2 regions of the Streptomyces sp. NPDC056222 genome follow, and region 2 is predicted to be linked to the other one. Evidence: riboswitches for the same ligand, from Rfam matches in the RefSeq annotation. Region 2 holds a riboswitch; the other holds the start of a gene.
What was found. Region 2 has a riboswitch for S-adenosylmethionine ahead of thrC (threonine synthase). Riboswitches for the same ligand answer to the same signal wherever they lie in the genome.

Region 1: linked by a shared signal. The riboswitch ahead of ACFC0D_RS33470 (aminotransferase class V-fold PLP-dependent enzyme) and the one ahead of thrC (threonine synthase) in region 2 are both predicted to bind S-adenosylmethionine.

What each region holds. Positions count from the first base shown of each region.
Region 1 covers NZ_JBHJTL010000111.1:16,190-20,565, forward strand. Annotated here, with positions in the region: gene ACFC0D_RS33465 (glycerate kinase) at 1-87, shown strand, start outside; gene ACFC0D_RS33470 (aminotransferase class V-fold PLP-dependent enzyme) at 98-1,504, opposite strand; SAM riboswitch class IV at 1,694-1,810, opposite strand; gene trpD (anthranilate phosphoribosyltransferase) at 1,888-2,952, opposite strand; gene ACFC0D_RS33480 (cytochrome bc complex cytochrome b subunit) at 3,073-4,376, opposite strand, start outside.
Region 2 covers NZ_JBHJTL010000015.1:101,737-106,112, forward strand. Annotated here, with positions in the region: gene ACFC0D_RS10590 (hypothetical protein) at 1-617, opposite strand, end outside; gene ACFC0D_RS10595 (glucosyl-3-phosphoglycerate synthase) at 674-1,654, opposite strand; SAM riboswitch class I at 1,776-1,933, shown strand; gene thrC (threonine synthase) at 1,927-3,240, shown strand; gene ACFC0D_RS10605 (MoaD/ThiS family protein) at 3,332-3,610, shown strand; gene ACFC0D_RS10610 (cold-shock protein) at 4,058-4,261, shown strand.

The DNA.
Region 1 (4,376 bases), on a different contig from region 2:
GCGCTCCTCCGCGGCGGCGAGTTCCTCGCCGACGCGGCCGAGCGCGCCCTGCGGATGGTCCTGGTGGGGACCCGGCTGGCGGCCTGAGCGGGACGGATCAGCCGCGGTCCGGGACGCAACGGCCGTCCTCGGTGCGGTACTTCCACTGCGCTCCGTCCCGGACGAGCTCCTTCACAGCCCGTACGAAGCGCTCCACGTGCTCGTCCGGCGTACCGGCTCCGAAGCTGACCCGGATGGCGTTGAGCGACTTCTCACCGGGCGCGGCCTCGGGGGCCCCGCATTCGCCCTGGGTCTGCGGGTCGCTGCCGAGCAGGGTGCGGACCAGCGGGTGGGCGCAGAAGAGGCCGTCACGGACGCCGATGCCGTACTCGGCGGAGAGCGCGGCGGCGAAGTGGGAGCTGTTCCAGCCCTCCACCACGAAGGAGATGACACCGACCCGCGGGGACTCGTCGCCGAAGAGCGAGAGCACCTTCACCTCGGGGACCTCGGCCAGACCCTCGCGAACGGTGTCGATCAGGTGCTGCTCACGGGCGACGAGGGTGTCGAACCCGGCCTCGGCGAGCGCCTTGCAGGCGGAGGCGATGGAGTAGACGCCGATGACGTTCGGCGAACCGGCCTCGTGACGGGCGGCGGTGGTGTGCCACTCGACGTCGACACCGCCGTCGGCACGGCGGGCGACCTTCTTGGACGCGCCGCCACCGGCGAGGTACGGCTCGGCCTCCTGGAGCCAGTCCGCACGACCGGCGAGGACACCCGAGCCGAAGGGCGCGTACAGCTTGTGGCCGGAGAAGGCGACCCAGTCCACGTCCAACTCCTGTACGGAGACGCGGTGGTGGGGCGCGAGCTGGGCGGCGTCGAGGACGATCCGGGCACCGTGGGCGTGCGCGGCGGCGGCCAGCTCCTTCACCGGCCACAGCTCCCCGGTGACGTTGGACGCGCCGGTGACGCAGACGAGGGCGGGGCCGTAGGGGTCGCGGTCGGCGAGGGCCCGCTCCAGGGTCTCGACTGCCTGGGCGTGCGTGCGCGGGGCGTTGAGGTAGGTGACCCGGGCGTCCCGCCACGGCAGGAGCGAGGCGTGGTGCTCGGTCTCGAAGACGAAGACCTCGCAACCGGCGGGGAGCGTGGCGGCGAGCAGGTTGAGCGAGTCGGTGGTGGAGCGGGTGAAGACGACCTGGTCACCGGGGCGGCAGTCGAGGAACTCGGCGACGGTGACGCGGCTGTTCTCGAAGAGGTCGGTGGAGAGCTGCGAGAGGTACCCGGCGCCGCGGTGGACGCTGCCGTAGTACGGGGCGTAGGCGGCGACGTCGTCCCAGACGCGCTGCAGGGCCGGTGCGCTGGCGGCGTAGTCGAGCGCGGCGTAGGTGACCTCGCCCCCGGTGACGAGCGGAACGGTGACGTCCCGCCCCAGGACCGGGAGCGGGGCGGCGCAGCAGGGGTCGCCTGCCTCGGAGTCGACGGCGGAGGCGGAAGCAGCGACGGCGGTGGCGTTCGGGTACGCGGACATGGCGGTATCTCCTGGCGGGAATGGCAGCGAAGGGCCCGCAGGGCAGCGCGAAGTGGGGTGCCGCATACGGGTGTTGCCTCGACACACGGTGTTCGTGCGGAGGGTGGGACAACGGGGCCGAAGGCCCTAGCGCATTCGCTTGCTCACGAGACTGCTCCCTTGAGGACCAGGACCCCAGGGTGTCGCAGGGGTCCGCGCTTGCCGTAGACCTTGCTGCCTACGGCCTGGTCTTCACCCGGGGCACCCCGCCACGGACGGAGGGTTGCCGGACAGCCAGCCGGGGCTTAATGGCTGTCACTCATGACCTGGCACAGAACGTATGCCACGTGATCGCCGACGCGCAACCCCGTTCCGGATTCCGGAACGGGGTCCGCGCCGTGCTCCTACCTGTTGCTGGCCGCGACCCAGCGCTCCAGCGCCTGCCTCGCCGCCCCCGAGTCGATCGACTCGGCCGCCTTCGCGATTCCCTCGCGCAGCTGCTCCGCCAGAGTGCCCTCGCCCGGCTCCAGGGCCGTCAGAGCGGCCGCCGAGTTCAGCAGCACCGCGTCCCGTACCGGCCCGGTCTCGCCCGCGAGCAGCCGGCGGGCGACATCGGCGTTGTACGAGGCGTCGGCGCCGCGCAGCGCCTCCACCGGTACGAGTTCGATGCCGACGTCCCGCGGGTCGAAGGCCTCCTCGCGCACCGCACCGTCCCGTACCACCCAGACGCGTGAGGTGGCCGTGGTCGTCAGCTCGTCCAGGCCGTCGTCCCCGCGGAAGACCAGCGCCGAGGAGCCGCGCTCGGCGAGCACCCCGGCCATGATCGGCGCCATCCGGGCGTCGGCCACGCCGGTCGCCTGCGCCTTGACCCGGGCGGGGTTGGTGAGCGGACCGAGGAAGTTGAAGGTGGTCCGGATGCCGAGCTCCTTGCGGGCCGCGGCCACATGGCGCAGCGCCGGGTGGAACTTCACCGCGAAGCAGAAGGTGATCCCGGCCTCCTCCGCGACCTCGACGACCCGCTGCGGGGTCAGCTGGAGATTGACGCCCAGCTTCTCCAGGACGTCGGAGGCGCCGCTCGCGCTCGACGCGGCACGGTTGCCGTGCTTGACGACCTTGGCGCCGGTGCCTGCCACGACGATCGCGGACATCGTCGAGATGTTGACGGTCTTGGCGCCGTCGCCGCCGGTGCCGACGATGTCCACGGACGGGCCGGGGACCTCGATCACATTGGCGTGCTCGTACATCGTCCGGACGAGGCCGGAGATCTCCTCGACGGTCTCGCCCTTGGCACGCAGCGCGACGGCGAAGCCGGCGATCTGGGCGTCGGTGGCCTCACCGCGCAGGATGCGGTCCATCGCCCAGGCGGTGTCCTCGGCGCTCTGGTCGCGGCCGGTCAGCAGTCCGTCCAGGACGGTGGGCCAGGAGCGGCCCGCCGACGTAGGTCCTCCAGCGGGGGTCGCAGCGCTCATGGCAGCTCCTGGTCAGTGCGTAACGGATACGACTCCACCCTATCGACCCACGGGGACGGCAAAGAGCCCCGTCCATCGAATGGACGGGGCTCCCGCTGTGGCGACCTTCTGGTCAGGTGATCAGTGGTGGCCGTGGCCGCTGGTGATCTCCTTGTACTCCTCTGCGGTCGGCTTGGCGATCTGGTGGTCCTCGCCGTAGTAGCCCTTGTTGAGCTTGACCCGGAGCTTCTCCATGCGACCGATCTTGCGCTCCACGCCGTTCTCGTCGACGAGGGGGCCGAGCTCGGCCGGCTTGTTCTGCTCGTGGGCCGTGAGCTTGTACAGCTCGCCCTGGCTGAGCGGCTGGTGCACCTCGACGAACTCGCCGTGCGGCAGACGCTTGATGATGCCGGACTCGCGACCGTGCAGCACCTTGTCCTTGTCCCGGCGCTGGAGGCCGAGGCAGATCCGCTTGGTGACGACGAACGCGATGACCGGTCCGGCGAAGAAGAAGATCCGGACGAACCAGGTGATCGAGTTCAGCGACAGGTGGAAGTGGGTCGCCCAGAGGTCGTTTCCACCACCGACGAGCATGATCATGTACGCGGTGATCCAGGCGACACCGAAGGCGGTGCGCGTCGGAGCGTTGCGCGGGCGCTGCGCGATGTGGTGCTCGCGCTTGTCGCCGGTGATCCACGACTCGATGAACGGGTAGACCGCGATCGCCGCGAGGACCGCCGGGAAGATCGCCAGCGGGATCATCACGCCCAGGACGAGCGTGTGGCCCCAGAGGTTGATCTCCCAGCCCGGCATGACACGGATCAGACCCTCGGCGAAGCCCATGTACCAGTCGGGCTGGGCGCCGGTGGAGACCTGGTCGGGCCGGTACGGGCCGAGCGCCCAGATCGGGTTGATCGAGGCGATCGCCGCGATGATCGCGATGACACCGAAGACCAGGAAGAAGAAGCCTCCGGCCTTGGCCATGTAGACCGGCAGCAGCGGCATGCCCACGACGTTCTTGTTCGTACGGCCGGGGCCCTCGAACTGCGTGTGCTTGTGGTAGAAGACCAGGATCAGGTGGGCGACCACCAGACCCAGCATGATGCCGGGCAGCAGCAGGACGTGCGCCGAGTAGAACCGGGCCACGAAGTCGCCGCCGGGGAACTCCCCGCCGAACAGGAACATCGACAGGTACGTGCCGATGACCGGCACGGACAGGATCGCGCCCTGCATGAAGCGGACACCGGTGCCGGAGAGCAGGTCGTCCGGGAGCGAGTAACCGGTGAAGCCGGTGAACATGCCCAGGAAGAACAGCAGGAAGCCGAACAGCCAGTTGATCTCACGCGGCTTGCGGAACGCGCCCGTGAAGAACACGCGCATCATGTGCACGAACATGCCGGCGAGGAAGATCAGCGCCGCCCAGTGGTGGATCTGCCGGATGAGCA
Region 2 (4,376 bases):
GCGACCCGCGTGGCGCCGCCGCGGACATCCGCGAAGGCGGCGGTGACGTCCGACTCTCCCGTGTAGTAGTGCGGGCCGGTGACCTCCTCCGGGTCCGTGACCATGGAGTCGATGGACACCTCCGTCTCCGGCGCCGCGCCGACCCGGATGTGCGGCGGGGTCGTCGCGTGGTCGCCGGGCGAGGGCGCCGCGTCGGTGCCGGCGAGGTCGCAGCGCTTGAGCTGTGCTCCGCTCGGCCCCTTGTACGTCCCGTCGTTGCCGCCCCAGAAGAGCCGGGCGTACGCGACCTCGGCGCCTGCGGGGATCTCCACCCGGCCGGTGCTGGAGCCGTAACCGGCGGCCATGGAGGCGGTGTTGATGCGCTTCATGGCGAAGGTGTTGTTGGTGTCGCCGCCCTGGCCGGTGGCGGCGGTGGCGCAGCGCGCGGCCAGGTCGGCGGGGGCGGTGGGGCAGCCCATGACCGTGTTGCCGACGGTCGTGAAGTCGCCGTACAGGGAGGCGTCGTACCGCACGCCGAAGGGCTCCACCACGTCCGCCGCGGCCGGTCCGGCCGCGGCGAGGGACAGCGAGCCGAGCGCGCCGATGGCGAGGACGAGCGCCACCGGCAGTGTGGTCATCCGATTATTGAAGCGCATGAAACGGAAATTTAGTTAAAAAGCATCATCATTCGGTGTTACGCCACGCGGCGGCGCGCGTACTCCGTGATGTCGATCATCGGCGGCCGCTCCTCCGTGTCGACGGCGTACGTCCGTGGCGTGAAGCCCTTCCCCTCGCCCGTCTCGTCCCGCTCGAACTGTGTCAGCAGCGGCCGCACCAGATGCCCGCGGGACAGCCGCAGCTGCGCGGTCCGGTAGATCGCCGCCGCCATCCGCCCGAGCGCCCGCTCGTCCTGGTGGCGGTGCTTACGGACCCCGACGTCGACCTGCGCGAGGGCGTCGAGGCCGACCGTGTGCAGCGCGTCGACGAGCAGCCCCAGCTCCACTCCGTAACCGACGGGGAAGGGCAGCCGCTCGAGCAGCGAACGCCGCGCCGCGTACTCGCCGCCCAGCGGCTGGACGAAGCCGGCCAGCTGCGGCCAGTGCAGATTCAGCAGCGGCCGGGCCACCAGCTCCGTCACCCGCCCGCCCTGACCTGGGGTCTTGCCGGAGGCGAGCGGGTCGACCCCGGTGCTCAGCGGGCGGTCGTACATCGCCTTCACGAAGTCGACGTCCGGTTCGGTGAGGAGCGGGCCGACGATGCCGGTGACGAAGTCCGCGGAGAAGTCCCGCAGATCCGCGTCGACGAAGCAGACGATGTCGCCACTGGTCACCATCAGTGACCGCCACAGCACCTCGCCCTTGCCGGGCACGGCCGGTATCCGCGGCAGGATCTCGTCGCGCGCCACCACCCGCGCCCCGGCCGCCGCCGCGACCTCGGCCGTACGGTCCGTGGAGCCGGAGTCGAGCACCACGAGCTCGTCGACCAGCGGCACCGCCTCGGACATCAGCTCCCGGCGGATCACGGAGACGATGTCGCCGACCGTCGCCTCCTCGTCGAGCGCAGGCAGCACCACGCTGACCGTCGTCCCCCGCTTGGCGGCCAGCAGCTGCTCCAGCGGACGGTCTGCCACGGACCAGGACCGCCGGCCCAGCCAGCGCTCCACCTCATCCAGCAACGTGATCTCCATCTCGCGGTTCGGACGACCATCTCAGGCGTCCATGCCTTCGGTTACAGTCTTGAACAACGCGGATGCCCGATGCATGTCGGGGTGCCATCCACGTCCTACAACCGAATACCGCTCATCCAGAGGGGCAGAGGGAAACGGCCCGTTGAAGCCCCGGCAACCCTCCAGTCGGTCTCGTCCGCAGTCGTCCGTACTGCGCCCGCGAGGCTCCCGGCTAGGGAAGGTGCCAAATCCGTCTCATGGCGACGTTCGTCATGGGAAAGATGAGGAGAAAGGGCCTCGCCTCCATGGCTGTACAGACTGTTTCCACCACCACTTCGACGGTTGACCTCGGTCCGGCTTCCGGACTCTCCTGTCGTGAATGCGGTGAGAAGTTCCCCCTCGGTCCCATCTTCGCCTGCGAGCTCTGTTTCGGCCCGCTCGAAGTCGCCTACGACCTGCCCCTGGGCGACCCGGAGGCGCTGCGCAAGCAGATCGAGGCCGGCCCCGCCAACATCTGGCGCTACGCCCCGCTGCTGCCCGTCCCCGCCGACGTCGCCGAGAAGCCGAACCTGAACCCGGGCTGGACCAAGCTCGTCCAGGCCGACAACCTCGCCCGCGAGCTGGGCGTCGAGCCGGGCAAGCTCTACGTCAAGGACGACTCCGGCAACCCGACGCACTCCTTCAAGGACCGCGTCGTCGCCCAGGCCCTCGAGGCCGCCCGCGCCTTCGGCTTCACCACCCTGTCCTGCTCCTCCACCGGCAACCTGGCCGGCGCCGTCGGCGCCGCCGCCGCCCGCGCCGGCTTCCGCTCCTGCGTGTTCATCCCGCACGACCTGGAGCAGGGCAAGGTCGTCATGGCCGCCGTCTACGGCGGTGAACTCGTCGGCATCGAGGGCAACTACGACGACGTCAACCGCTTCTGCTCCGAGCTCATCGGCGACCCGCTGGGCGAGGGCTGGGGCTTCGTCAACGTCAACCTGCGCCCGTACTACGGCGAGGGTTCCAAGACGCTCGCGTACGAGATCTGCGAGCAGCTCGGCTGGCAGCTCCCCGACCAGCTCGTCATCCCGATCGCCTCGGGCTCGCAGCTCACCAAGATCGACAAGGGTCTGCAGGAGCTCATCAAGCTCGGTCTCGTCGAGGACAAGCCGTACAAGATCTTCGGCGCGCAGGCCGAGGGCTGCTCCCCGGTGTCGACGGCCTTCAAGGCCGGCCACGACGTCGTACGGCCCCAGAAGCCGAACACCATCGCCAAGTCGCTCGCCATCGGCAACCCGGCCGACGGCCCGTACGTCCTGGACATCGCGCGTCGCACGGGCGGTGCGGTGGAGGACGTCGACGACGAGCAGGTCGTCGAGGCGATCAAGATCCTGGCCCGGACCGAGGGCATCTTCGCCGAGACGGCGGGCGGCGTGACCGTCGGCGTCACGAAGAAGCTGATCGAGGCCGGTCTCCTCGACCCCACGCTCACCACGGTCGTGCTCAACACCGGTGACGGCCTCAAGACCCTGGACGCGGTGGCCGATACCTCGCAGGCGACCGCCACGATCCGCCCGAGCCTGGACGCGTTCCGCGAAGCCGGCCTGGCCGGCTGACGCCCGCGACCGACGGGGTGCCGGGGCGGCCCGGCGCCCCGTCGGCTCCCATCCATCCGTCATCCGTTCCCGCCCCGAAGGTGAACCACCCATGAGCGTCAAGGTCCGCATCCCCACCATCCTCCGCACCTACACCGGCGGCCAGGCCGAGGTCGCCGCCGAGGGCGCGACGCTCTCGGAGGTCATCGCCGACCTGGAGAAGAACCACACGGGCATCGCCGCCCGCGTCCTGGACGACCAGGGCAAGCTGCGCCGCTTCGTGAACGTGTACGTCAACGACGACGACGTCCGTTTCGAGCAGGGCCTGGAGACGGCGACGCCGGACGGCGCCGGCGTCTCGATCATCCCGGCGGTCGCCGGCGGCTGCTGAGCCCCCGGGGCGACCGTGGAAAGGCCTTTGAGTCACCCACGGTCACCTGAGTTACCCACGGTCACTTGAATTGCCCCCTCCGCCGGAGAAGCGGTGGGGGCAATTCTGCATGGTTGAGCGGGGTAGAGTTGGGGAAGTCCCCCTGACTTCCCTTCGCTGCTTGTGCCAGACGCATATGAGAATGCGCCCGCACCCGACAAGAAGCAGCCAAAGTGTTCGAGTGTTGTGTACCTTCTGCGCACTTTGACGGGCCCGACTTGCCCCGGGATTCAGTGAATTCTCCTTAATTCTCCTTTCCGTCGCGCCCAGATTTCTCGTCCGATTGACCTGTTGCAGAGGGCAGTTGGACAGATACATTCAGCCGCGGTCGACGCGTTCCGGCGCAGGGTCTGACCCGGGTCCGCGAAGTGCGGTCCCGCGCAAGGGCCAGTAATAGGGGAGTTAGGCATGGCTCAGGGCACCGTCAAGTGGTTCAACGCGGAGAAGGGCTACGGCTTCATCGCGGTCGACGGTGGTGCGGATGTATTCGTCCACTACAGCGCGATCCAGATGGACGGTTACCGCACCCTTGAAGAAGGTCAGCGGGTCGAGTTCGAGATCTCGCAGGGCCAGAAGGGTCCGCAGGCGGACATGGTCAAGCTCGCCGTCTGAGCACGGCGCGATCGGCCACCACGTACGCACTCACGCGTTCTCTACGTCGAGGGGTGGGGCCCCGGTCCACGGTGGGGGGCCCCCCCCCCGGGGGGGGGCGGGGGCCCCCGGCCCC